DNA from 2 places in the Anabaena sp. FACHB-1391 genome. Region 1 is predicted to be linked to the other one. Evidence: riboswitches for the same ligand, from Rfam matches in the RefSeq annotation. Region 1 holds a riboswitch; the other holds the start of a gene.
The links. Region 1 has a riboswitch for cobalamin ahead of cobG (precorrin-3B synthase). Riboswitches for the same ligand answer to the same signal wherever they lie in the genome.
Positions count from the first base shown of each region.

Region 2: linked by a shared signal. The riboswitch ahead of H6F62_RS16095 (energy-coupling factor ABC transporter permease) and the one ahead of cobG (precorrin-3B synthase) in region 1 are both predicted to bind cobalamin.

Region 1 is NZ_JACJQS010000041.1:36,107-41,809, reverse strand. Features, by position in the region: gene cobJ (precorrin-3B C(17)-methyltransferase) at 144-1,853, opposite strand; gene H6F62_RS17095 (precorrin-2 C(20)-methyltransferase) at 1,948-2,655, opposite strand; gene H6F62_RS17090 (precorrin-8X methylmutase) at 2,655-3,281, opposite strand; gene cobG (precorrin-3B synthase) at 3,274-4,740, opposite strand; cobalamin riboswitch at 4,782-4,940, opposite strand; gene H6F62_RS21270 (hypothetical protein) at 5,006-5,137, opposite strand; gene H6F62_RS17080 (CopG family transcriptional regulator) at 5,249-5,500, opposite strand.
Region 2 is NZ_JACJQS010000036.1:24,389-46,818, reverse strand. Features, by position in the region: gene H6F62_RS16120 (pentapeptide repeat-containing protein) at 1-346, opposite strand, end outside; gene H6F62_RS16115 (hypothetical protein) at 789-1,568, opposite strand; gene H6F62_RS16110 (ABC transporter ATP-binding protein) at 1,798-2,619, opposite strand; gene cbiQ (cobalt ECF transporter T component CbiQ) at 2,594-3,406, opposite strand; gene H6F62_RS16100 (energy-coupling factor ABC transporter substrate-binding protein) at 3,409-3,705, opposite strand; gene H6F62_RS16095 (energy-coupling factor ABC transporter permease) at 3,692-4,471, opposite strand; cobalamin riboswitch at 4,493-4,656, opposite strand; gene H6F62_RS16090 (YtxH domain-containing protein) at 4,782-5,150, shown strand; gene H6F62_RS16085 (hypothetical protein) at 5,162-5,566, shown strand; gene H6F62_RS16080 (TPM domain-containing protein) at 5,742-6,551, shown strand; gene H6F62_RS16075 (phosphate ABC transporter permease) at 6,584-7,267, opposite strand; gene dapB (4-hydroxy-tetrahydrodipicolinate reductase) at 7,353-8,189, opposite strand; gene H6F62_RS16065 (DUF1815 family protein) at 8,832-9,221, shown strand; gene H6F62_RS16060 (alpha/beta hydrolase) at 9,464-10,288, opposite strand; gene metG (methionine--tRNA ligase) at 11,269-12,864, shown strand; gene H6F62_RS16050 (NYN domain-containing protein) at 13,086-13,715, shown strand; gene lptC (LPS export ABC transporter periplasmic protein LptC) at 13,715-14,959, shown strand; gene H6F62_RS16040 (D-alanyl-D-alanine carboxypeptidase) at 15,200-16,519, opposite strand; gene H6F62_RS16035 (LOG family protein) at 16,946-18,016, opposite strand; gene trxA (thioredoxin) at 18,240-18,563, opposite strand; gene H6F62_RS16025 (GuaB3 family IMP dehydrogenase-related protein) at 18,896-20,059, opposite strand; gene H6F62_RS16020 (YdcF family protein) at 20,270-20,800, opposite strand; gene ftsH (ATP-dependent zinc metalloprotease FtsH) at 21,390-22,430, opposite strand, start outside.

The DNA.
Region 1 (5,703 bases):
CTGCTGTATAAACTAGACATAATTAAGTGAATTATATCTTGAAAATTATAGTATTTCTCTTCTGCTGTCAAGTAGAGAAATAGGGAAGTTCACCGCAGATAAACCTGGACTATTCCCTGCTATATAAAAAAAATAAAAAAACATTATTCCTCAAAGTTATAGCGACGTGAAGTATAAACCCAAACATTATTATCTTGTTGAATTTGTTGAGTATGGGAAGAACCAATAATAATTACAGTTCCCATATCTGCTAATGTTGGTTCTAACTCTTCTAGGGTAATAACTTTAACCTCTTCTCCCTTTCTCCCTAGATTTCTTCCTAACACTACTGGTGTATGAGGTTTTCTGTATGCTAATAAAATTTTTTTCGCGGCTGCTAGTTGCCAATTGCGTTTTTTTGATACAGGGTTATAGAAAGCAATCACAAAATCACTTACCGCCGCAGTGGTGATTCTTTCGGCGATAATTTCCCAAGGCTTTAAAATATCAGATAGGGAAATTACGCAAAAGTCATGTCCCAAAGGCGCACCAATACGGGCGGAGGCGGCTTGCATAGCGGAAATACCAGGGGCGACCTGAATATCAATTGTGCGCCATTCTGGTTTATTATATTGGTCTAAAACCTCAAAAACCGCCGCAGCCATTGCGTAAATACCGGGGTCGCCAGAAGAGACAACCGCTACATATTTTCCCGCTGCGGCTAAGTCTAGCGCCTGATAAGCCCTTTCTGCTTCTACTCGATTATCTGATTCATGGACGCGCTTGCCGACAGCCAAGGATGCAATTAAATTAATATAAGTTTTATAACCTACTAAATCCGTAGCTGAATGCAAAATTTCCCTTACTTGTGGTGACATCCATTGAAATCCACCAGGACCAGTACCAATAATGGCTAATTTCCCCTGGGCTTGTCCTGTTGTGGTGGGGTTGATAATTTGGCTGGAAATGGCGACAGCAATAGAAGAACATGAAGATGATATAATTCGACCGTCTGTACCTGTGGCGGCTAAGGCTAGGGCTGAAGCGGAGGAGAGTTGGTTTTCCCGAAAAAACCGGACAGGAACGTTTAAAGCCTTAGCTACAGCATGGAGTTGGGAATTATTGGCCAAGTGAAGAGGTGCAAATATGCCAGCGACAGCAACAGATGCTAAGTTAGATTTTGTGAGTATTTGCTGAATTTGAGTAATTGTATCTGGTTCTGGGTTGGTGAGAGCGATCGCTATGGTCGCAGGATGATAAACTAAACAATTACAGTCATAATTACCCAAATATTCGGTAATTTTAATCTTTAACTCGCCGTTTTCATCAATAGGTAAATTACTCTCCCTCAACCAAGGTGCTGTTCCGAGTAACTTGACTTTTTTCCCGGACAATAGGTCAGCAATAAATTTTTTCCCCTGTTCTGGGTTAGCTAAATGATATCCCCAGGGGGGAGACAACAAAGCGGTATGAAACCGGATATCCCCCGTGGTGGTAATTGCTGGTTTAATATTCAGCACTTCTCCAATTTGACGGGCTAAATCATTTACACCACTCAGTCCACCTAAAAGCGGTACTACAGCACTTCCATCTTCTGCGACAGCTAAAAGAGGTGGTTCTTGTCCCTTATCATTTAAAATGGGTGAAATTGTTCTAATGAGAATCCCAGCCGCACAAACACCAATTATTGGCGTACCAGCAGCAAACAATTCCCGCACAGTTTCGCCAAAGTTGGTAAAACTAATATCAATATCATGAGTACGACTAGCTAAACCGTATAATTTCGCGGTTGCAAAGATATTAGTAATTTTCCGCCCCACAATAACGCTATTTTGACTTAAAACTACAACCGCTGGGACTACTCTTGTATTCATGTATTTGACGAAACTAAGCTATTGAGAATTTAAACGGGATAGAAATGGGTAATTAACCGCAGATGAATATCAAGAGTTATCAATTCCCAATTTCCTACAATTTATTTTTGGTAGGGATGATAATCATGGAAAAATAGGGTACTTCCAAGGGGTTAACCGCATCTAAAGGTAATATACGTTGTTGCGTACTTGTAGCGCGTTCAATATATCTAGCCCGTGAAGCTAGTCCCAATTCATGGAGAAGATTCCTAATTTTAGAGAAATGACGACCAAGTTTCATAATGGCCGCCGCGTCAGTGGTTAGAAGTTGGCTAGTTAGTATTTCTATTGGTAATGGCGCAGGTAAAACGGTAAGAACATCATTATAATAAGTAAATGGCAAACCTAAAGCCACAGGACAAGCCATAAGTGAGGAAACTCCAGGAACAACTTCTGTTTTGTATTTATCAGCTAATCGAGTAAATAAATACATAAATGAACCGTAAAAAAACGGGTCTCCTTCACAGAGAACCACCACGTCTCGACCAGCGGCTAAATGGTCAGCAATGGGTTGAACTTCTCGGTCGTAGATAGATTTGGCATTTTCTGGTTCTAAGGCGCGAGGAAGATGAAATAATACCTCAATTTGATGATTATCCAGGTAGGGGGAAACAATCTTTCTGGCGATACTTTCTTTATCTACCGCTGACTGATAAGCAACAACGGGAACGGAACGGAGGATACGTAAGGCTTTTAAGGTAATGAGTTCTGGGTCTCCAGGTCCGACACCAATTCCATAAAGACGACCTCCAGGATTAGTCATTACTCTTCCTCACTTGCTAAAGCGTTAACAGCAGCCGCAGCGATCGCACTTCCGCCCCGTCTTCCATGTAAAGTTAAGAATGGTACATTGCGGCTATCTGCGGACAATGCGGCTTTTGACTCAACCGCACCCACAAAACCGACGGGAAAACCCAATATTAACGCCGGTTTAGGAACTCCCTCGTCTAGCATTTCCAATAGCCTAAATAGTGCTGTAGGTGCATTTCCAATCACCACTATTGCCCCTTCTATATGAAAGCGCCATAATTCTAGGGCAGATGCTGATCTTGTATTTTTTAATCTTTTAGCCAGTTGTGGTACTTCTGGATCATTTAGGGTACAGATCACCCTATTATTTTTGGGTAGTCTTTTTCTTGTTATCCCTTCGGCTACCATGTGAGAATCGCACAAAATCGGTGCGCCGTCAATCAAGGCTTTTCTCCCAGCTTCTACCGCTGTAGAAGAATATCCTAAGTCTTTGACAATATCCGTCATTCCACAGGCATGAATCAGACGAACAGCAATTTTAGCTACATCATCTGGTAACACATGGAGATTGGATTCTGAGCGAATAATTTCAAAGGATTTAGCGTATATTTCGTTAGCGTCACGGATGTAATCAAACATGGTATTTTAAAATTGTAACTGTTGAATTTGGACTGGATTTGCTAAATAATTGGTTTAATTGGTGTTTTTGACGGTCAATAAACTGGCTGAAGGATTCCTGTAAACTTAGACGTTGTTGCTGATACACTGCCAATATTTGCTGAATGATCATTGGAACTTTAGCTAAAGTCACATATTCATAGAGCAAATGACCAAGAACATAAATTTGATAACCGGGAAAATTTCCGCCGGCAACACCAAGTAAGGTAATATCAGCTTGGGTATGTTGAGCGCAAGATTTACTGCACCCACTAAAATGGATATTAACCGAACAATCTAAAATCATAAGATTTTCTAGGTATTTTGCCAAGTCTAAAGCATCATCTTTCGTTTCTGTGGCCGCAGCAGCACAACCTCGTTTCCCAGAACAAGCTACTAAAAAACTTTTGATGTCCGTTGGTGAATAGTTTAAATCCAAGTTGGTAATTTCTTTCTCAACTTCTATGATTTGATTTTGGGGAATGTCGCTTAATATTAGGTTTTGCCAAGGTGTTAACCTGATATTATCATCACCGTATCTTTTGGCAAGATTAGCTAAACCTCGAATTTGATAGGTTTCTAGTCTTCCTAAAGGTAAAACAATACCAATGTAATATAACCCGCTTTGTTTCTGGCTATGAATGCCTATAAGATTTTTCTCTCGCAGAGACGCAGAGGCGCAAAGAGAAGGTTTTTCAAGATTAAATTCAAAATTAAATGTGTTTGGCTCTAATTCTTCTTTGACTTGGTGCAGATATTTTTCGATGGTGATGTGATTGATAATTTCTCGTAAACGTGGTTTACAACGGTTGTTAATGTCTATGTGTTTGAGGTAAGTTTCTGCTAATGCTGCTAAAACTGCTATTGTCTCTACTGGTTTAAGTAAAATTCCCGTGTCTTTGGCTGGTTCTCCTTTTTCTCCATAACTGAGATATAATCGCCAATGGATATTGCTGTTAATTAATTCTGCTGCTAAGATGATATCATTAGGGCGGTCTTTTAGGGAAATTTTGCCTCCACCATCAAAACACACACTAAATTTCGCCGATAATTGGGAGAGATGAGAATGTGCTGTAATATATTTTTCCCAAGCTTTAACTAAGGGACGAGTATCTATTAGTTCTTGAGTATCAATACCCGCTGTAGGACTAGTCATAATATTGCGGATATGGTCTACACTAGCATTAGTAGAAGCTAAACCTAGCGCTTGTAATTTTTCCAGAACTTGAATATTTATCCCTTGTTTAATTTCTCTAATTTGGATATTAGCGCGGTTAGTAATATCAATATAGCCCCCACCATAATGATCAGAAATATCCGCTATGGCCTCAAATTGTTGAGAATTAATCATTCCCCCTGGTATTCTCAGACGACAGAGAAAACCATCTTGGGCTAATGTATTGTAAAATAACCCTGGACAAGCAGTCAATGGAAATTGCAAAATCGTGACTCCTTCTCTGTGTGACGCAGAGACAGAAATTGAGTAGATACCCTAGAATTGGCATTCTGACTTACCCAACTTTAGATTTGAGATTTTTAGTCAAATCCAAAATTGCTTTACAGCTGCGGCACAGTCCCGGAATTACACCGAAGTTTCCCAACCCTAAGTTTTAGCATTGTACCACAAAATAGTATTTTATGCTATCGTTAATTTTTTTAGTCATGAAGAGGATACCAACCACTCATTAACAAAGGTTTACGAACAACTATAATAAAGGGGTAACGGGTTTATTCATAGGTAAGCTAATTATTGTAGCCCGAACCATAGCAGTGGCGGTATTAACTAACTGTTGATAGATAGTTTCGGGTATTTGTAGTGTAATAGTTTCAGTAGGCATAATTTCAATAAATAAGGATACACTAATGATAATTTAATCAAAAATCTTTAATATTAAGTCTTGATTTTTTCCCTATTGCTAATGCTAACCAAAATCCTGTATCTGCTATAATCATAAAGATTCTTCTAAGATGGTTTTTAATTGAGTTTTGTAAGTGCTAGACAAATCTGGATCACCTTCTCCACACGCAATAAAGTCACTTTGTTTAAGTAAAGCAAGAGGATCATTTTCTGGCTGTTTAATTTTTTGATAATAAAGATCAATTGCGGTTTGAATAATTTGTTTGATATCTTGGTTGGTTTGTTGTTGAATGATATTAATCTGATCAAGAATGATTTGATCTAAAGATGTATCAATGTTCATAATTTCTCCTTATAAATAGATAGAATAATTATAACACTAATTTAATTGACTGGATTTTAAAAGCAAAAAATAAATTTCTTGGCTAATAGCAAAATTAAGCTAAAGCTGAATGAAGATTGATATTTATTAAGTCTGTTTTAACAGACTTTTGCTATGAGACTGAGAATTCATTCTCAGGCGGTTTGGTGGGAAAATGAAAGATG
Region 2 (22,430 bases), on a different contig from region 1:
AATCGTGAATGGTTGCCCGAGTCAGGTTGGCGTTGTTGAGATTGGCTTGTTTTAGGTTAACATTGGTAACAAAAGCTGATGTTAAATTAGCACCTGCTAAATTTGCTCCCGTCAAGTCAGCACCTTCTAAGTTAGCATTTGTCAGGTTAGCACCTTGAAGGTTTGCGCCCCGTAAGTCAGCACCAATCAAATGAGCACCGCTGAGGTTGGACCCTGATAGATTACACTGAATACATTCTCTGGTTGACAAAAGTTTCTGCAAATCTTGTTTGCTTCCAGCTTGAACTGAATTAGCTAGAAACAGGGGAGTTATCAAGGCCATAGCGGCTAATAGTTGGAGTTTCATAAAATTTCCCCCTTTATAATGGAGTTATGTCCGTTCTTGCCCTCACGCCTTTATTGTCTCACTAATTGGCTGGAGAATGTTGATTTAAATGACAAGCTTGATATTTTTTCACAAATGGGCAAAATATAGAGTTAGGATCTAGAGGATAATTAACCGCAGATAACCGCAGATAACCGTAGATAACCGCAGATAACCGCAGATAAGTTATCAAGAAATCTGGTGAAAATTAAATGCGCGTAACCACCAAACCCTTGTAGAGACAATTTATGAATCGTCCCTATAATTTTTTTTATAAGATATCTATTCAGTAAATCCCGAATTTATTCTCTCTCTTCACATTTATATCTGGTAAAAATTATATCTGGTAAAAATTTCAGTTCAAATGAATCATTAATGGGAGGTGTAAATCTCCCATTACCCATGAAATTATTTTGTCGTCTTATTAAACCAGATAAATAGTATTCGGCACAATGGGAAATATTGCATATTCATACCAAGCTGTCCAGATAAAACTCCGAATCCAGCGTTGACGTTTTTCCAAACTTAATTCATACTCAAATGTACCAGAAGATTGATCAATGGAAGATAGATGAGAGTTGCAACCGCAGCCATGTTGATAGGTAAAACCGTATTTGGAGGCGATACTTTGTACCTTCATTTGCATGGCAAATACCTTACCTGCGTGTAGTATAGCATCCCAACTACGTTTATGTTCTATATCTCGTTGATCAAATCTTAAAGCTCTTTCTTCAAATACATGATCTCGATAAATTGGCGCTAAATGGACATGATAAAAACTTGCTGGTAGATCATAACCAAATTCCTGGAAAAGTTCTAGTCCAATACGCGCTACTTTGATTTCGTCACTGTATTTACAACCTTTTGATTCCAAATTACGCAAAACTTCTTCAAAGTTAGGATAATTATGAACTATAAAATCATGACCATAAAATTCTAGGGTTTCTCGTGCCATTTGCCCAAATAGCTCTGAAAATGAGCGTTTTAAATGAAATAATTGGGGACGTTCATTAAACAAGTCAACATCACCATATTGCAGTTTATATTGAAATAACTGCGCCATTTCCACATAGATTTTTGCATCACTGAGTTTAACATTTGCCCTACCTTTAGCAATATCTTGCCACACAGAAGGTAATTGAGAAAGGGTAACGGCATTTTCACCAACAATGACTGCAATATTAGGGACTTCTTGAAGCTGCATATCCAATTTCCACAGAGATTTTAATTAACTAATTTACTATAAATAATCTCCTTTTTATTTTATTAACAGAATTAAAAAATGTTTGACAGACTGTCTTTTGACATTCCACTTCTAAGTAGGTTAGGTTGACCCAAGGAAACTCAACATTTTCGGAACTTTGTTGGGTTGCGCTGTCGCTTAACCCAACCTACAATGTATTCACAAAAATATATTACGGTTAACTACATTTTCAAATATCTTTTAATATCCGTTGTCGGACTCGTTCTATAATTATTCTCTCTTCAGGTGATAGCCCATTAAACAACATTTCATATATTAATGGTACACCCAATTCTAATTCTTCTAAAAGTGTCCGTTGGCTAAATACATCTTCTGGTTTTCCTTCTAGCATCAATTGTCCTTTATCCATAACAAAAACCCAATCTGCCCAGCGATATACTAAATCTAAATCGTGGGTGGCCATTAATAAAGTATGACCATGTTGATGAATTTTTTTGAGGGTTATCATCAAATTACGAGTATGTTTAATATCTAAATATGCCGTTGGTTCATCTAATATTAAAAGCTGCGGTTTTAGTACCATAATATCAGCAATGGAAACTCGTTTTTTCTGTCCTAAACTGAGATGATGTACTGGTGTTTCTGCTAAATTAGTTAATTCAAATTCACGTAATATATGTTCTACTCGCTGTTTAATTTCTCCTGTGGGTAAACCTAAATTACATAAACCATAAGAAATATCTTCTTCAACTGTAGAAGCTACTAATTGTTGTTCAGGGTCTTGAAATACTAAACCGACTTTTTGCCGGATTTTACTGAGATAATGGCGATTATAAATTAATGCTTCACCACACCATTTGACAATTCCAGAACTTGGTTTATATAGTCCATTAGCCAGTAAGAAAAGTGTGGTTTTACCACAACCATTTTGACCAATTAAGGCACATTTTTTACCAGAAGGAATCCTCATGGTTAAACCATTTAAAGCTGATTTTTGTGAACCTGGATAGGTGTAATAGACCTGATCAAATTCGAGTAAATATTCCTGCATTTCGGCAAATTTCTAATCCTATTAATATTACACAGCCACAAATTGCTTCAATGGTATATCGTGGAGATAAACGATAACGTCGGGGATGCCAAAATCGCAATTCACCAGCGAAACCTCGTGCTTGCAATCCCAGAGAAAATTGACTATATTGTTGTAGAGTTCGCTGCAATAATTGTCCGATTAATAATGCTAAACTTTTCATGCTAGTATGCCAATTACGATAGCCATTACGAGAATTTTCTGCTGTCCACAATTCATTGGCTGTTTTTAATAAAATGAAAATAAACCGATACATTAGTAATAATAAATCAGTTAAAAGCACTGGAAATCTTAACCAACGTAGAGTTTGCAAAATTTCTGTAAACGGGACAGTTAACATGAGAAAATATAAACAAGAAACAGAAGCTAATGCTCTAGTTAAAATCCTCCATGCTTGAATGCAGCCACTCCGACTGATATAAATATAGAAGTCTCCAAAATTTAACCCATAAAATGAATCTAATTTCACAATTTCTAGATGAGAAATTTCAACTCCATTTACCATTAATGCTGGTAAACTTGTCAAACAAAAAACTATAGTGAATATTAACAAGCGCCAATAAACTCCAGCCGGAATTTTTGCATAAATTACTGTCCAAATACTCATCCAAATTACTATCAAAATTTGCACTAGAGGATGACTACAAAGAGAAATAATCAGAGTGGTAAATGCAAAAATGAGTTTATGTTCTGGTGGTAATCTTCGCAGTTGATTAGTGTAAGCTAGGGTATCTAATTTTAAAGTCATTCTTAACTTCTTTCTCGTTTTGAACGTCCTTTATATACACCAATTGCGTAACCAACTACTCCCGCACCTAAAGCTGCTTGAGAAGCAAATAATAAACTGGCTATTTCCCCACTAGCTGGTGTAAATGGTGATTGAAACCAAGGTTTATATTCAGGTTGTATTTCTGTAATAGCGGCTTTAGCTTTGTCATCAGAACCGCCGAACTTTCCATGAGGCACAAATATTAATGGTGCAACTCCTAAGGCTAAAACTGCTAATATTAAAAACCAGTTATTTAAACTTTTATTAGATTGATTCATTACCGTGATTTCTTCCCTTGATTAATTGCAAAAGTTCCAATTCTTGAGGATTATAAGATTGTAACCAGTTCCAAACTAAGACAGTTAGTAATCCTTCACTAATTGCTAAGGGTACTTGAGTAAGGGCAAAAATTCCCGCGAATTTGGCAAATGAAGCGATAAATCCACCGACTGGTGCAGGAAAAGCCAAGGCAAGTTGGATAGAAGTGATAATATAGGTGAGTAAATCTGCCAAGGTTGCTGCTAAAAAGATGGCGATTTTTTGTTTACTACTCAGCCGCATTGTGGTATTATATATCCAGTACGCTGCATAGGGTCCAGCGATCGCCATGGAAAAAGCATTTGCACCAAGTGTGGTCAAACCACCATGGGCCAGTAACAAAGCTTGAAATAACAATACCAAGCTACCCAAGACTGTCATAGTCAGAGGTCCAAACAGCACCGCACCTAATCCCGTTCCTGTGGGGTGAGAACAGCTACCGGTGACAGAAGGAATTTTCAACGCTGACAGGACAAAGGTAAAAGCACCAGCTAAACCTAATAAGAGTTTCAATTCTGGGTTAGCTTGGGTAATGCGAGTTAGACTACGCAATCCTAAAATGAAAAATGGTAATGTTACAACCCACCAAAAAATTGCCCATTGCACTGGTAAAAAACCTTCCATAATGTGCATTGCGTAGGCAGGTTTGGGGAAACCAACTACCAAGTAAAAACTAATAACAGCCATTAGGGTGAGACTAACTAATGCCTGTTTTTTTCTGGACATAATCTGTACCTCGCAGATTTATATAAACGTAATTCTATCGGTGGGCATTCTGACTTACCATATTTTGGCTCACAGTTGCGGGACAGTGCCGGACTTGCACCAGACTTTCCCCCTTACGTCCAATAGTGCAGCGAGGTGTTAGCCATTGGCTGCTCCCCATCAGAACCGATGGTAACAACTATATCATTATTCCCAATAGAACTTAATTCTCTATACAACTTAGACAAAATCCGGGTGCTTTGTCACCCCAAATTTTCATCGCCAGCGTGCAAGATATAAGATAAGTTTTATAGAGTGGAAAATTAAAAAAATGACTAACAAGCGTTCTGGAATCTTTATTGGCGGTTTGATGATAGGGGCAGCTATCGGCACTTTAGCCGGTTTGCTAGTTGCTCCCCGCACAGGCCGCGAAACGCGTAAACTTCTCAAAAAATCCGCTCATGCTATCCCTGAATTAGCTGAAGATATCTCTACCAGCGTACAAATTCAGGCAGATCGTATTTCTACTAGCACCCTGCAAAACTGGGATGAAACTGTAGATAGACTGCGGGAAGCGATCGCAGTTGGCATAGATGCTACTCAGCGCGAAAGCCAAGGCTTAATTCAGAAAAATACTGTTGATGTTAGCAGCATCCCAGACAAAACCGATAATTTGACTCAAAAACTAGAACGTTCATAAATGAGATAACAGTGATTGATCCTTTATTTTGGTTGGGACTATCTATCCTCTTGGTTGCTGCTAGTCTCACAGCCGTTTTAGTGGCATCTATACCTGCTTTACAGGAATTAGCCCGTGCCGCTCGCAGTGCTGAAAAATTTTTTGATACTCTTTCGCGGGAGTTACCACCTACTCTTAATGCTATCCGCAACACCAGCTTAGAAATAACAGATTTAACTGATGATGTTAGTGAAGGTGTCAAAAGTGCCGGTCAAGTTGTCAAACAATTTGATCAAAGCCTAAATACTGCCAAAAAACAAGCAGAAAATCTTCAAATCAGCACTCGTAGTGTTTTAATTGGTATTAAAGCTGCGTGGACAAGTTTCAATCGGAAAAAACCTGCTAAAAGAAATGCCAGAACCTTAACTAATCAATGATAAATTACCAATAACATCACAGTTATCTCCAGTCCCTAATTTCTCAATCAGGTTTTGTTGATCTATCTAACTAATATTAGAGTAAAGTAAAGAAGTGTAAAGAAGTATCTCTTTTACGTGACTCTTTGCAAAGCACTTGTTACATTATCCTGTTAATAATAGTATAAAAACGTTCATGCACCTGTGTTCTTGGCGACGAATTTTAGTATCAATTGCCTTATTTTGCTTTGCTGGGTCAATCTGGGCAATTAATTCTCCATCAGCCCTAGCTTATGAAAATCCCGATTTATTACCGGGCTTTGTTACACCAGTAGTAGATTTAGCAAAAACTCTCCCTGACCCCCAAGAAGAAAAATTAGTTAAAGAATTAGACCAGTTTGAAGCTGATACTGGTTGGAAATTGCGCGTTTTAACGCAGTATGACCGCACCCCAGGTAGAGCAGTAATTAAATATTGGGGATTAGATGATAAAAGTATTCTCCTAGTCGCGGATGCCCGTGGTGGTAACATTCTTAGTTTTAGCGTAGGTGATGCAGTTTATCAATTCTTACCCCGCACCTTCTGGATTGAACTACAAACCCGCTTTGGTAACTTATACTTTGTCCGTGAACAAGGAGAAGATCAAGCCATTCTCCAGTCCTTAGATTCAGTCAAAGGTTGCTTACTTAAAGGCGGTTGTAATGTAGTTCCTGGACTCCCTAGAGAACAATGGATACTCACCCTTGTCACCTCCGCTGTCGGTGGAATTATTTGCGGTTTTGCCGCTCAACCCCGCAACGATAAACAAATAGTTGCTTGGCAATGGGCGTTAATTTTTTCACCCTTATGGGGAATGTTATTTATTGCCTTCGGTATTGCTCCAGTTATTACCCGTACAAGTGACTGGTTGCCTCTAGTTCGCAATATTTCCGCCTTTGCTATTGGTGCTTTAGTGGCTTATTTATCCCCTGTTTTTAGTCGGCCTCCTTCGGGGGCTGAATCCTGAGAAGTTTAGGGGACTGGGGAATAGGGTATTCTCTACCCCCCTTTTCTTCCTGAACGACGGCGAGGTCTTCTTTCTTGGTTCGCACGTAAACGCATACTAACTTCATTAAAGAAGTCTCGTCGGAGATATGGATAATCACTTACCCATAGGTCACGACTAGGAATATATATATCACTAAATTCTTCAATTGTGCTTAAATCAGCACGATTTGACATGACCACCATTTCGGCTATTTGACCACGAGTAATGGCTTTGTGGGCAGGACGTAGTGGGGCTTCAAATTCAACACTAAATCCTGTGTCGTCACCTATTTCTAGGTTAATCCGCTTTTCGCGGTTTTCAATAATTACTAACTCACCTTTACTGTTGACGGTTTCCTGTTTGCCCATTAACCGATCTGTAATCCACCAATCTAGCACTCGTCCCCGGAAAAATCCACTGTATTTGTAACGGCGGCATTTTCCATTGCGGATACTTGCCTGTAATATGGGATACCATAGCCAAAAGAAAGCACCAAATACCCCAAAAAAGAATATGAACCCAAATTCCAATCTAAACAAAAATTGTATCAGCAGTAGCACAGCCATGGTAACTACGGAAATTAATAGCCGCTGCAAAAAATTACTAAACTTCCCCCAATAGTATTTATATTGTGGTCCAGAGGCAATTAGGGGAATAATTTGTTCAAATTTTTGCCGAGTTAGGGGAACAAGCATATTTTAGATTTTGGATTTTGAATTTTAGATTTTGGATTGGAAAAATCGCCAATCGAAAATTTCTCACAGATGATTGCTGAGTGTTTTACAGTATTTTTTCTAGTCCATATACTAACGACTTTAGCTGGTTAACTTTGCGTATGGCTAATAATACTCCTGGCATATAACAGGCGCGATCGCTGGTATCATGACGTAAGGTATAAATCTGCCCAGCGGCACCAAAAATCACCTCTTGGTGGGCAATTAGTCCTGGTAAGCGCACACTATGAATTCTAATCCCTTCATCTGCTAAACTGCCTCTAGCTCCTGCTATTTTCTCCGTTTCTTCCACCATAGCAGTGTTAAAAGTTTTGCCCAGTTCTCCCAATAGTTGAGCAGTTTGAATGGCTGTACCGCTGGGAGCATCGGCTTTTTGGTTATGATGGAGTTCGATAATTTCTACATGATCAAAATACTGAGAAGCTCTAACAGCCGCTTCTTGTAGTAATACCATACCAATAGAAAAGTTGGGAATAATCAAACAACCGGTACTGGCTTTTTCAGCAAAATCACTTAATTCTTGAATTTGTGCGGGACTTAAACCTGTAGTTCCTACAACTGGACGAATTCCATAGGCGATCGCACTGCGAATACTGTTATATACCACATCAGGATGGGTAAAATCAACTAGTACACCTGGCTGCATCTGTCTTTCCCCAGCCACATAGGCCAACATAGGTTCTAACTGATTGCTAATTGGTACTTCTAAGGGTTCACTTAAACCCGCTAGTTCTCCAGCGTCTTTACCTTGATGTTGCGGAGTAGTATCAATTGCACCCAGTAGAGTCAAATCAGATGCTTGGGCTACTGCTTTAATGACCTCACGTCCCATTTTACCAGCCGCACCATTGACAATAACTGGGATAGAAGCTTGATTGCTCATAGATTTAACAATTATTTTCAATTCAACAATAAAATTGTCTCACAAATGCAAGTCTGACAAGAATAGACTTTAAATGCTCAACAGCTTATTTAGTAATTTCTGTGTACGGGCGAACGGCCGTTCGTCCCTAAATAGTATTCTTTAAATAAGATATTGAGTATGTATATTCAACAGTTCCATTAATTTAATCCGTGCTATACTGTATGGTATTTATTGGCAGTGGACATCAAAATCAAAATAACGAAAACAGGCGTTAGATATGGTGAATTAGCTCAATTCGGCTATACATGGTCTCTAATACTGGAAATATATAGCTTTAACGAACTTGACTATCAGTGGATTTAAGTTAAACTGAAAGCGTCTTAATTTGATCAAGTACAATTCAGACGGATAGAGGAGGCAAAAATGTGAATTTTAGTAACTGTGTCCAGAATAGTGGGTAATATAAGTACCAGGAAAATTTAAATTGAATAGTTTGATACTTCTTAAATCATCGTTATCCACTAACCTGGAGGAGATAACTCATGAACGAATTCATAAGCAACCGAAAATTGTAATAAGTAGTTTACAATGCCAATTAGTGAGAGAATCTAAAGAAAATATAAAATAAACTCAAATGACTGTGGTGTCTGGAGGGCAAAAGTGTTTTTGAGACTAGCAAACGAACATAGACAATTTGTACAAGATTTGGTAATGAACTTGAAAGCCTTGGCGGTTGTACTAGAACGGCACGGTTATCCTGCTTCCTGCTATACTTGTGGCGATCAGATGAACAGCGCATCCTTTATGGTCAGCTTAGGAGACAATCATTTAATTCGCTTTTTAGTCTCAGATTATGGGATTACTTGGACAGAAATGCGTGATGATCGTGAATTAATGAAATTAGAAGGTGCAGAAGCGATTAACCAGTTAGAAGAACTAGCTACCCTCGTCAAACAGTCTATACAAAAGTCTAGAGATACTGAGTATTCATCTCCGACAGGTAAACGCATTTTACAGAAAAGTTCAGGAAGGGTGAAAACCCAACCATAACAACTTGAAACTATGTTTGGGTTGAAAGTTGTTATTTCCCACTAGGTTCGAGAATGACAAACCAATCTGTCTACTGGCTATAAGTCATAAATTATAAATTATAATTTATAATTTATATTTATCAGCCAGCAATCAAATTCTTATCACATTGAAGGCTACGGGCATTATATCTGATAGCGCGGCGTGACCTTACCCATAGACCAGTTCTGAAAATGTTAAAGATGCTGATCATTCATTATGCTTTACTGTTGATGTGACAGTTTTTGGTATAGCATATTTATATTAACTTCTAGAAAATCATTATCTTTGAGAATTTGATACAAATTCACATTTTCCTCTAACAAACAAGCATGACCGCTATTTGGAAGGATAAATGTTTTGCTATTTGGTAAAATACTAGCCAATCTGGCGATTTCGGTAACGGAAGGTAATAAGCGATCATTTCCACTACCAATAAGTAAAACTGGTTGTGTTAACTTTTGCAAATCTTTTTTGTCAATTTGAAAATCTCGCAATAGGGACAACCGCCAGTTTACAGTCTCTGGTGGAATCGAACCCATGGACGCGAGAAGTATTTGGCGCTGGCTTTCAGAAACGCGCTCTAATGAGGCCAGAAATGGTAACAAAGCTAATGAACCAACATTAAATAATAATGATGGGACAAACTGAGTAAGCTGGGATATCCAACTAAACCAAGGCTGATGCAAAAAAGAAGAAGCGGGATTAATTAAGATAATGCGCTTAAATAAATGTGGTGACTGGGTTGCTACTTTCATCGCTAAACAACCACCGAAGGATTCACCACAGAGGTATATTGGCCGTTGACGGCTTTTTTCCAGTTCACCATGAATCAAATCTAAAACATTTCTGGCTAAAACATCCCAAGTACCAAGATGGTTTTTGGATATAGCCAAGCAACGAATATCTAAACCTATTGATAATTCAGGGATTTGGGCTTGTAACAATTGACCAGTGCCATCCATTCCTGGTAAATAGATAAATAAAGGAGCATCTGACTGTACTGGTTTTGGAGTCAAAAAACAAGGTTTCAGGTCAACGGCTGGCATTTTGCGGCTTTTTTTTAATCTATTCTATCTTTAACTTTACCGTTTCTCTGATGCAAATGGGGATTATGGCATATTTTCTTTTTGTCTCCTGCTAAAATCAACCTTTCCAGACAAAAAACAACCCACTCTGAAACCATGATTACAGAATTTCTAGCAATTTGTATTCATCATATATAAATATGTGAAAGCGTCAAATCCCCCTAACTGGCAATAATGTCACCTTGGCATTACACATAATACTATAGCATTCCGCAACGATTATGCACTTAAATGACATTGGATTACCATATCTAAAGTAGTGATAAATCTCTATATTGCTAGTGGTTAATCTACTGACAATGCTCAAAAAATTGCAGTTTATCTTGATGTATTTTGAAAATTTACTGACTATAAACTTATAAATATTTTCAGATAAATTTCGTCAAAAATATCAGACAGGAAAGCTGGGTTAGGAGTCACCCAGAAACCTTGTTCAGGAAACTCCAAAAAATATCTAGAAATTTCTTGTAGTCGGGGACAAAAAACCAGCTAATCATCAACTACAGGTATCTTGCTGATCCCAGAAGACGGGATAGTTTATTTTTTGTGATGCCCTAAATCATTAATCTCAAACAAAATCATTGCAGAAAATCCTGAATATTGAAACTAATACTCTTGTCATGAATTGGAGAATTTTATATGCTCAATTTTATGCACATCATCATCTATATTGCTGGAATTTGCATTAGTGTATTCTCTGTGACTACCAATGAAATAAACAGGTTTTACCATGATTATTAGTAACTGCTTTCCCAAATTTGACAAGAAATCATTTAGGAGTTTTATAGAAGTGATGAAACAATTCTCAATTCCATAAATTTGTTACGATTAAGGAGTAATTTAATAAAAAACCGTAGCAATGTTATATAATTGCCTAGTTTTATCTAGATAATCTAGATGATTAAGAGAGAAAACTGATTAATAATTTGCTTTTATTGTCCATGAATTTAGTGAATAAAACAGAAAAGACTTTTGCACTGACAACACCGCTATATTATGTCAACGATGTCCCCCATATTGGCAGTGCTTATACAACTATAGCGGCAGATGTCATAGCCCGGTTTCAACGCTTACAGGGAAATCAAGTTTTACTAATTACGGGTACAGATGAACACGGACAAAAAATCCAGCGTTCAGCAGCCAGTTTAGGAAAAGCACCGCAAGATTTTTGTGATCAAATTGTTCCCAGTTTTACAAGATTGTGGGATTTACTCGATATTCAATATGATCGCTTTAGTCGGACTACTGCACCCCGTCACGAGGCCATAGTTAAAGAGTTTTTTCAGCGAGTTTGGGAAAATGGTGACATCTATCAAGGAGAACAACAAGGTTGGTACTGCGTTTCCTGTGAAGAATTTAAGGAAGAACGGGATTTACTAGAAAATAAACGCTGTCCCATCCATACTACCAAAGAAGTGGAGTGGCGGGATGAGCAGAACTATTTCTTCCGTTTGTCTAAATATCAAACTCAGTTAGAGGAATTTTACCAATCTCACCCTGATTTTATTCAACCTGTGAGCAGACGAAATGAAGTTTTCAATTTTGTCGCTCAAGGTTTACAAGATTTTTCCATTTCCCGGGTAAATCTTGACTGGGGTTTTCCTGTACCTGTAGACTCTAAACATACATTGTATGTGTGGTTTGATGCTCTACTGGGTTATGTAACAGCATTGTTAGAACCAGACGCAGAACCAACTTTAGCTAATGCTTTACAGACATGGTGGCCAATTAATCTCCACTTGATTGGTAAAGATATTTTACGCTTTCATGCTGTTTACTGGCCAGCAATGCTGATGTCAGCAGGTTTACCTTTACCAGATAGGGTATTTGGACATGGTTTTTTAACTAAAGACGGTCAAAAAATGGGTAAAACTCTGGGTAATACCCTTGATCCTATCACTTTAGTGGAAAATTATGGTAGTGATGCCATTCGTTATTACTTCCTTAAGGAAATCGAATTTGGGAAAGATGGCGATTTTAATGAAATAAGGTTCATTAATGTTTTGAATGCAGATTTGGCGAATGATTTAGGTAATTTGTTAAATCGCACTTTAAATATGGTGAAGAAATACTGCTCTAGTCAAGTACCGTCCATAACCCAAGCAACTATTCCGGCGGAAAATCCTTTAAAAATTATCGGGTTAGAGTTGGGAGACAAGGTGAAACAAGCATATACAGCTTTAGCTTTTAATGAAGCCTGTCACTATGTTTTATCTCTGGTACAAACCAGTAACAAGTTTATTGATGATCAAGCCCCTTGGTCGTTATATAAACAAGGTAAACAGGAAGATGTGGAACTGGTGCTATATGCGGTTCTGGAATCTGTGAGACTAGCAGCTTATCTCCTCTCCCCAATTATTCCTAATATCAGCAGTGATATTTATCAGCAATTAGGCTGGGGAATCAACTTTAATGAACAAAAAGAAAGTGCAATTTTAGCCCCTTTTTGTACCCACTCAACATGGGGAATATTATCCGATAAACAACAATTGGGGACACCCAAACCAGTTTTTAAGCGGATAGAAACATCAAAATAAAAGATTAATTTTGGGAACTGCTAATTCCTTCACAAAACAATTCGGGGCTGTACTGTCACCAATGACAGTTGGGAACATGAGTCAATAATCAGGGCTTTTTCGCTGCTGATTTTATGAATCCTGATCTATCAGCCCCGGAGACTTATCATAAGCCATTCTAACAAATTATGTAGTTAGAAATTTCTATCATAACAGGAATAACAACACAAGGTATGACAACAATGTTGAATAATTTGGAAAACGACTCGATATTTACGCCAGAACAAGTTTTGGAAAATCGGGGACGGGTAGCTATCTTTATTGACGGCTCAAACTTATTTTATGCAGCACTACAACTAGGAATCGAAATTGATTATACTAAGTTATTGTGCCGTTTAACTGGTGGATCAAGGCTATTACGGGCTTTTTTCTACACAGGGGTAGACCGGACAAATGAGAAGCAACAGGGCTTTTTATTGTGGATGCGTCGCAATGGTTATAGAGTCATTGCTAAGGATTTGGTACAATTACCAGATGGTTCTAAAAAAGCTAACCTAGATGTGGAAATAGCTGTTGATATGATGGCTTTAGTTGATTCCTATGATACCGCAGTTTTAGTCAGCGGTGATGGCGATTTAGCTTATGCTGTCAATTCTGTCAGCTATCGTGGTGTTAGGGTAGAGGTGGTGAGTTTGCGATCTATGACTAGTGATAGTTTAATTAATGTTAGCGATCGCTATATTGATTTAGAAGCTATCAAAGAAGATATTCAAAAAACTCCCCGTCAAAGTTACCCATATCGGCCATTGTCTAGTATGGGCTTTTTAGACGATCCTAGAGGTAGTGATAGACATCTAGAATTTCCAGAGTAATGCAATATTCACAAGACAGGGAGAATGGAAGACAAAACTCAAAACGTCAGCGGGGAAGTAAACATCGTTCCCCCCACTTCTATTCATTTTCACAGTTTAGATTACGAACAAATTGGGTTTACCTGTCTTTATCATTGTTCTTAGGGTTATGGTTATCTGCTTGTAGTAATCCATCTACACCTAACCAATCAAAAACTAATACTTCATCTCCAAGAGAAGACGAAACTAAGTTAACTTTTTTTGGTGTGGATTTAGAACAATTTGATCAGGTAGGGAGGCCGATTTGGAAAGTGAAAGCCAAAAAGGCAAAATACACTACAGATAAACAAATGGGTGAAGCGGAAAGTCCTCAAGGGGAACTCTACCAAGACGGAAAAGTTGTCTATCAAATTAAAGCAGAAAAAGCTGACATTAAGCAAGATGGTAAGCAACTTTTTCTTCAAGGTAAAATTGTGGCTAGTGACCCCCGTAATGGTATTGTTTTTCAGGGTAATGAGTTAGAATGGCGACCTCAAGAAGATTTATTAATTGTCCGTAATCAGTTAAATGGTAGCCATAAACAATTACAAGCAACAGCCCAAGAAGCTAAGGTAAAAACTCGTGAACAACGGGTAGAATTTTCAGGAGGAGTAGTAGCAAAATCTACAGATCCACAGTTACAAATGCGAACTGAGCATTTAATATGGCAGATTAAAGAGGATAAATTATTTAGCGATCGCCCTATCCAAATAGAAGGATATAAAGATAACAAAATCTCTGGCCGCAGTCAAGCTAATGCCGCCGAAATTAACTTAAAAACTCAAATTGCAATTCTCCAACCACAGGCCAAATTAGAGTTAATAGATCCGCTAATGCAAATTACTAGTAACTCTATAACCTGGAATATTCAGAAGGAAAATATCACCACCAATTCTCCCATTCGTGTCTTCAAAGCTGCTGAGAATCTAACTGTCACTGCTAATCAAGGAAAAATGAACATACCAGAAAACACTGTCTATCTCACTGGTAATGTCAATGCAGTTGGACAACGTAGTCAGTCTTTAAAATCAAATCAATTGACTTGGTATTTAAATAAAAAATTGTTAGAAGCCCAAGGAAATGTAATTTATCATCAAGTTGCACCAAAATTAACTTTTCAAGGAGCAACAGCGGTCGGTAATTTAGAAACAGAAAATATTGTCGTTAAAGGTGGTAATTCTGGACAGAAAGTAATCACAGAAATTATCCCCCAGGAAAATAGGTAATAAGGAAGTTGAGCAGAAATCATCTTCTCTGGCTTCCTTCTCCTGAGAGGATGTTTTAACAGTATATGGCACCCTATGGGCGAATATAAAAGAGCTTATGGCTTCACTAAGGGATACGCTACTACACAAGCTAAGTCCACCTGGGTGAAATCATGAAAAAATTAGGTTTTTTCTATGTAGACGCAGTTTATAAACGCTAAAAATCGTATTAACTTCTACCTAAAAACAGACAACGGACAGCTAACCTCTATACAAAATCTCATTGCGATTAGCTGCACCAAAATTTGGTAAAGAATTATCTAAATGAGGGACAAGGGTAGGGGGAATATCCGTAGATACTTCTAATTCTTTTTCTAAATGTTGGAGAAGTTTATCTTGTTCAGCCCGAAAAGCGGATATATTTCCACCACGGTTAATAATTGTAAACCAAACCAAACCGCGATCGCGTGTAGGTACAACTCCTGCTAAAGCACTAACATCATTAAGAGTACCAGTTTTCATCACGGTTGCCTTGGGCATATGTCGAGAGTGTATTGTACCTCGGTTATCCAGTCCCGAGGTCGGAAATAAATCAGCTAAAGTCAACTGATAAGAACTAGCTTCACGTTGCAATGCCATAAATATAGCACAAACGGCTCTGGGAGAAATCCGATTTTCCTTACCCAAACCAGAACCATTAATGAGGAGAATTTCTGACTTCGAGACTCCAGCAAGTTGGGCTGCTGTATAACTAACTACATCAGCACCTCCCACAGATTCAGCCAACATTTCCGCAATATCGTTATTACTAAAAACATTCATTTCCTTAATTATTTTTTGCAAAGGTAAGGAAAGATGACGTACCAGCAAAGTTTGTCCTACTTTCGGTTGAGGGTCTACCTTGATATTACCAGCAATAATAACTTGGGGTTTAGGTGTTCCCTTGGGCATAACAGAATATTGGAAAACCACAGAACGAGACCAAGTACGGTGATTTAGTGCTTGTTTGAGTAATTGACCCGCGAGTATTGGATTGCGTTGGAAATTCATCGCAAAAGCACCAGTAATGATTAAATTTCCCTTTACCTGCTTAATACCCATTTTATTCAGAGTATTTCCCAGCGCGATGGCCTCTTCCCCAACAAACATAGGATCACCAGTACCAGTAATCACTAAATCGCCCTGTACCACCCCATTTACCACCGGTCCAGTGCTACTAACTAAGGTCTGAAACTGGTGATTTGGTCCCCAAGTTTTAAAAGCCGCTAAGGAAGTAGCAATTTTAGTTAAAGAAGCAGCGGGTAAAGGTATAGTACCTTGATGGTTAGCCATTAACATCGGTCCCGACTGTAACCAAATCCCCTGAGAGGACATGAGATTTTGGTCAATTAATTTTGATGTAATTAAACCCTTGAGATATTCTTGTACGGTTATAGCTCCGGCCGGGCTAGGATCAGGGACAATAATGAAGCTAGGGCTACCTTGCCAAGCCAGTACACTCAAGGCTTCTAGAGGTTGAATTTGTACCTTAGCCATTTCTAGCCACAGAGAAAACAAACCTGATCCTAATAATTCCAGCATAGTTAAATTCCTCTATTTTATTTTTTTTGTGAATCATTCAAGTAATCTACTAACGTAATACGCCACGCCAGGTATCAGATGAAATCTGCTGTATTTTAACCATACGGTTATTTTCCTATTCCTGTCTTCCTTCGAGCCTTTGCGCCTTTGCGTGAGATGTAAAAATCGCAGTAGTTCCTAATTCCCAATCAAGACTACTCTGTGCGCTATATCTACGTAATTAGTCTCTATTTCCTATTCCTTGTTTCCTCTTTTCCTAATCACATCTACTAATATACAAGCCTGATTATATTTATCAGTATTAAGTCATAATAATTAGTATTATTACATATTTTTAAGTCAATCACATTACATGATATGAGTTCACCTTTTTTGTTTATTCCCTATTTGCTGCCATATTTTGACTAATTAATAGATTCCCGTAGTCTATTTTCTTTCTGGATGTGCTGCTTCCTCTGGAGTAGGAATTACCACTTGATTAATTACTCCAATCATTTGATATAAACGCCCTAAATCTCGTTGATTAAAATATAAAACTAAGCGGGGTAAATTAGATGTTTCATCTTGTCCTTCTTGGGGTAATGCTTGACTTTTGACAATTTTGCCCGTTACCAGGATATCACTAAAGTTAGTATTAAGTGCTTCTACTTGATCATCTGATAGATCTTCTCGCAACCGGATCACCAACTGATCACCAACATAACGACTAGAATGATAAATTTGGTAAAAACTAGTAATAGCATTACAGGCAACTTCTAGATTATCTGTAATTGTGTATAAACTAGGATCATCAGGACTAACAAGCCCTGTCTTTACCAATTTCTCATCAATATACTGACTCCAGGAGCGCCAATAATCACCTCCCGGTTGATCAATTAATACTAAAGGAACTGGACCAAATTTACCTGTTTGGCTTAATGTCATACATTCGAAAGCCTCGTCTTGAGTCCCAAAACCACCGGGAAACAAAGCTACAGCATCACTTTCTTTTAAAAGAAATAATTTCCGGGTAAAGAAATATTTAAAGTTAATTAGTTTAGTATCACCGTGAATGACGGGGTTAGCTTGTTGTTCAAAAGGTAACTGAATATTTAAACCAAAGGAATTGTCTCTTCCAGCGCCTTCCTGACCAGCTTGCATAATTCCACCACCACCACCAGTCATAATCATAAATCCTAGCTGGGAAACAGCGCGACTAAATGCAACGGCCATTTGGTATGCTGGTGTTTCTGGTGCTAGACGGGCAGAACCAAAAATAGTAATTTTACGTATATGACGGTAGTGATAAAATAACTGAAAACCACGTTCCATATCTACTAAAGCAGCAGATAGTATTTTCCAATCAAGACGTTCAATGTCACTATCCGCAAGACGCAAAATTGTAGATAGGGACTGCTGAATAAATTGCCGATGTTTTAGTGTCGGTAAACGATCTATTAACTCAGCAATATCCGCTTGCAGAGAATCTAATGGAGAAAAAGACGCTTCAGAGGTCATGGTTAAAGCCGCAATAATGGCATCACATTGTAATATAATCCAAGTTGGTAGTTATCTAATTCAAGGGGGAAAAGAGTAATTGTTAATATCTTGACCAGATACATAAAAATGGTACTGTCCCTAGACTTTTTTGTAGTTGAAAAAAGAGAGGGGACGCACCAAGTTTGTCCCGTAATTCATTTGTCAATGAATAACTCAAAAGAAGTTTGTTGTCTATTGAGCTTCAAAGATACTTTTCCAAAGTGTTAGATAAAGTGGTTTTAGGTACAGCACCGACCACCATATCTACTTTTACTCCGCCTTTGAAAATCATTAATGTAGGAATACTGCGAATACCGTACTCACTAGCAATTTTGGGATTTTCATCAGTATTCATTTTCACAACTTTTAATTTTCCTTCGTACTGAGCGGCAATTTCTTCGACAACAGGAGCTACCATGCGGCATGGACCGCACCAAGGAGCCCAGAAGTCAACTAATACGGGTACTTCGCTGTCGATTACTTCTTGCTTAAACGTAGAATCTGTAACTTGTGCTGCTGCTGACATACCTAAAAACCTTTACATAAGATATTTCCGAGGTTGGTGAAAATTCTACCACAGCAAAAACCTCCTCTTTGAGTTTAAGGATGAGTATTTGCAAAGAAATTAGAAAATTCATGTCCAACATAAGGAACCGCCCGAACAATAGTCCGGGCGGAGTGTGGTGTGAGGAGTGAACGGAAACATTTGTCTCCGCCATCTCTATTGTAGGCTAGATATGTGATTTTTCCAGTCATTCTTTAGACTACTAGAAAAGTTTTTGGAGTTGTTACAGCGTTAGGAGTCAGAAGTCAGAAGTCAGGATAAAGCCCTTACCCATGACCAATGACATGAATGAGTTATTTACCCATACCCAACTGTTGGGCTTTTTGGTAAACCTTGCCTTCGGTTAACAGAGAAGGAGCAATGACGACTTCAACTTGCTGCATTTCTTTAATGTTTTTAGCGCCTAAAGTTCCCATGCTGGTTTTTAAAGCTCCTAAAAGGTTATGAGTACCGTCATCTAAGCCAGCAGGACCTGTGAGTATTTGTTCTAGCGTTCCGGTAGTACCAACGCGAATCCGAGTTCCACGAGGCAATACGGGGCTAGGAGTTGCCATGCCCCAATGATAACCCCGGCCAGGGGCTTCTGCGGCTCTAGCAAAGGGAGAACCAATCATCACACCGTCTGCACCACAGGCAATACATTTACAGATGTCTCCACCGGTGATTAAACCACCATCAGCGATGATAGGAATATATTTTCCGGTTTCTTGGTAATAATCGTCTCTAGCGGCTGTACAATCAGCGATCGCAGTAGCTTGAGGTACGCCCACGCCCAGGACTCCGCGAGAGGTACAAGCTGCACCAGGTCCAATACCCACTAATACTGCTGCTGCACCAGCTTTCATTAATTCCAGTGTGACTTCATAAGTGACGCAATTCCCCAAGGCCACAGGAATGGGCATAGAGCGGCAAAATTCCTCTAAATTAAGGGGAGTAACAGATTCTGGCGATAGATGATCAGTAGAAACTACTGTAGCTTGGATAAAAAATAAATCTGCCCCTGAAGATGCTGCTACCTCACCATATTTGCTTGCACCTGCTGGAGTCGCACTAACCGCCGCAATACCGCCTTGTTGTTTAATTTCCTGAATACGTTTTTCAATTAATTCCGGCTTTATTGGTTCGGCATATAGTTCTTGCATCAGGCTCACAAATTCGTCTTTGCCCACGGAGGCAATCCGATCTAAAATCGGTTCAGGATCAGCATAACGAGTTTGGATACCCTCTAAATTAATTACTCCCAATGCCCCCAACTGGGACAAACGAACAGCCATTTTTACATCAACTACACCATCCATTGCACTGGCAATAATGGGGATTTCTCGCTCAATCTTGCCGATTTTCCATTTAGTATCAGCTAAACTCGGATCGAGTGTTCTGTTACCAGGGACTAAAGCAATTTCATCAATTCCATAGGCTCGACGAGCCACTTTTCCCCGCCCAAGTTGAATTTCCACGCTTTCACTTTTCTCAAAACTGTTTAAGCTAGGGTATCAAATTGTGGTGATATTGGGAATTGGGGATAATTGAAAATTTGGGATTTTTAATTCTAATTCTGTTCTGATCTACTAGTTCGGGTTGGCGTAAATAAACCAACCATTCTCAATCGCTAGCAATCTTACGGGAACAGCGACTTATTACTTTTGACTGTTGACTTGGGGTCAGTATTAGGGTTTATTTTTACCATGATTAGCACCTGTATAACCTGTAGCTACCCAAATAACTGCCCTAGCACCATCTCGAATAGATTTTTGAATGGGTTCTGGTGAATTTTTTGAAGGAACTGATACGGGTTTAAAATTCATGCCTCGACTACCTAAAACAATTTCACCAACTACGCAAGCACGACGCATATGAAAGTCAGATGTAATTAAATAAACACTTTTTATACCACGAGAGCGCAATTCATCTACTAAAGTAGTGAAATTAGTAACTGTGTCTACAGCTTCATAATCTAAATTTAAACGACGGGGATCAACTCCTGCACTAGCAAATATTTTTTTGGTATGCTGAGGTGGACTACCCCCAGAAATCCAAATCGGTATATTTGGATATTGATGGGCTAATTTAGCTGTAAACTTTTCCCTTTCTAACAGGCGAGTAGAACCGCCTAAAACTAATATTGCTTGTGGTTGTATAAACTGGTTTTGTACAGCTTTACACCCCCACCAGATGAATAAGGCTAATATGCAAGCCATAAACCCTAAAGATTTACCAGTCAACAGTAGCTGATTTAAGGCCCTATTGGTATGTCTATTTCGATGGGAATTTTCTTTAAAAATCAGCACCATGACGGAAAAAGATGATGGTTAATATAAGTTTTGCGAAGTCCGCTTACAAAGAATTTGGTAAATTTGCAATTAAAGTCACTGAATCTATGTTGCTGTAATTTCTGTCATATCCTAAACTATCTTAGAAAATCAATCAAAGGTGTAAGAGCAGTTATTTACGACATAATTTTTAAATGCACATCAAAGACCTAGTAGACTTAAAAGCTTGAATTAGTGTAACTTATTGCTAATGGGACTAAATACAATTTTCTGTTCTTAATTAATACAATCAGGACAAAATCTACGGGTTGTGATATTTACTCGATACGGCACTTTTCTTTTTCAAGTACCAGACCTAAATATCTAAAAGGTTTATGGGACAAGGGTTATAGGATTTTATTTGCTACCAAACCGTTACACAAAGTGCTGTAAATAACCAGTGAAATGCTAAGTAGGTGATCTCGCGTCCACCTACTTAGGATGGCCATTGCTCTTTTTACGGATAATCAACGCCACCCTAAACTAACAGAGTTTGCATCAATGGTTTACCATTTTCTAACTTACCACTGCGTAGCCATTCTGTCAGTTCCTCTGGGGCTTGGGCTTGGGTAATGCGTTCTCGGAGATACCCACCTTCGAGAATTTCCTTTTGCAACAATTCCTGGGCAATTTCTTCTAGTAAGTTGCGATTAAATTGGAGAATAGTTAAGGCGATGTGGTGAGCATGATCCACTATCCGCTTAACTTCGTGATCAATTTCTTCTGCTACTTGGGGACTGATAGCCCGGCGAGGATTTCCATAACCTTCCATAAACTGCTGTTGAATTTTCTCGAAAGCCACAGGACCTAGTTTATGACTCATGCCATATATTGTCACAGCGCGTTCTGCTAAATCCGTGGCTTTTTGAATATCATCAGTAGCACCGGTAGATACTTTACCAAAGACGATTTCTTCAGCAGAACGTCCCCCCAGTAAAATGGCAATCCGTCCCCGGATTTCATCTTCTATCATTAAGAAGCGGTCTTCTTCTGGCATTTGAATTGTATAACCTAATGCGCCGACACCACGGGGGACAACGGAAATTTTTTCAACTTTACCAGCACCAGGCATTAATGCGCCAATGATAGCGTGTCCAACTTCGTGATAAGCAACGGTTTTTTTCTCAATTTCATTGAGGACGCGAGAACGTTTTTCTAAACCTGCTACTAAACGTTCAATGGCTTCGTTGAAATCTGCCATGATTACGGCTGGACGATTGTTTCTCGCTGCTAATAATGCGGCTTCATTAACTAGGTTGGCTAAATCTGCACCGGCAAAGCCTGGAGTGCGGGTGGCTATAATTCCTAAATCAACATCTGCTGCTAATTTGACGTTTCTGGCGTGGACGTTGAGAATGGCTTCCCGACCGATTTTATCAGGTCTATCGACGACAACTTGACGGTCAAAACGACCGGGACGACGTAAGGCCGGATCAAGGATTTCAGGACGGTTGGTGGCGGCGATGATAATGACACCAGTATTAGCGTCAAAACCATCCATTTCGCTAAGTAGTTGGTT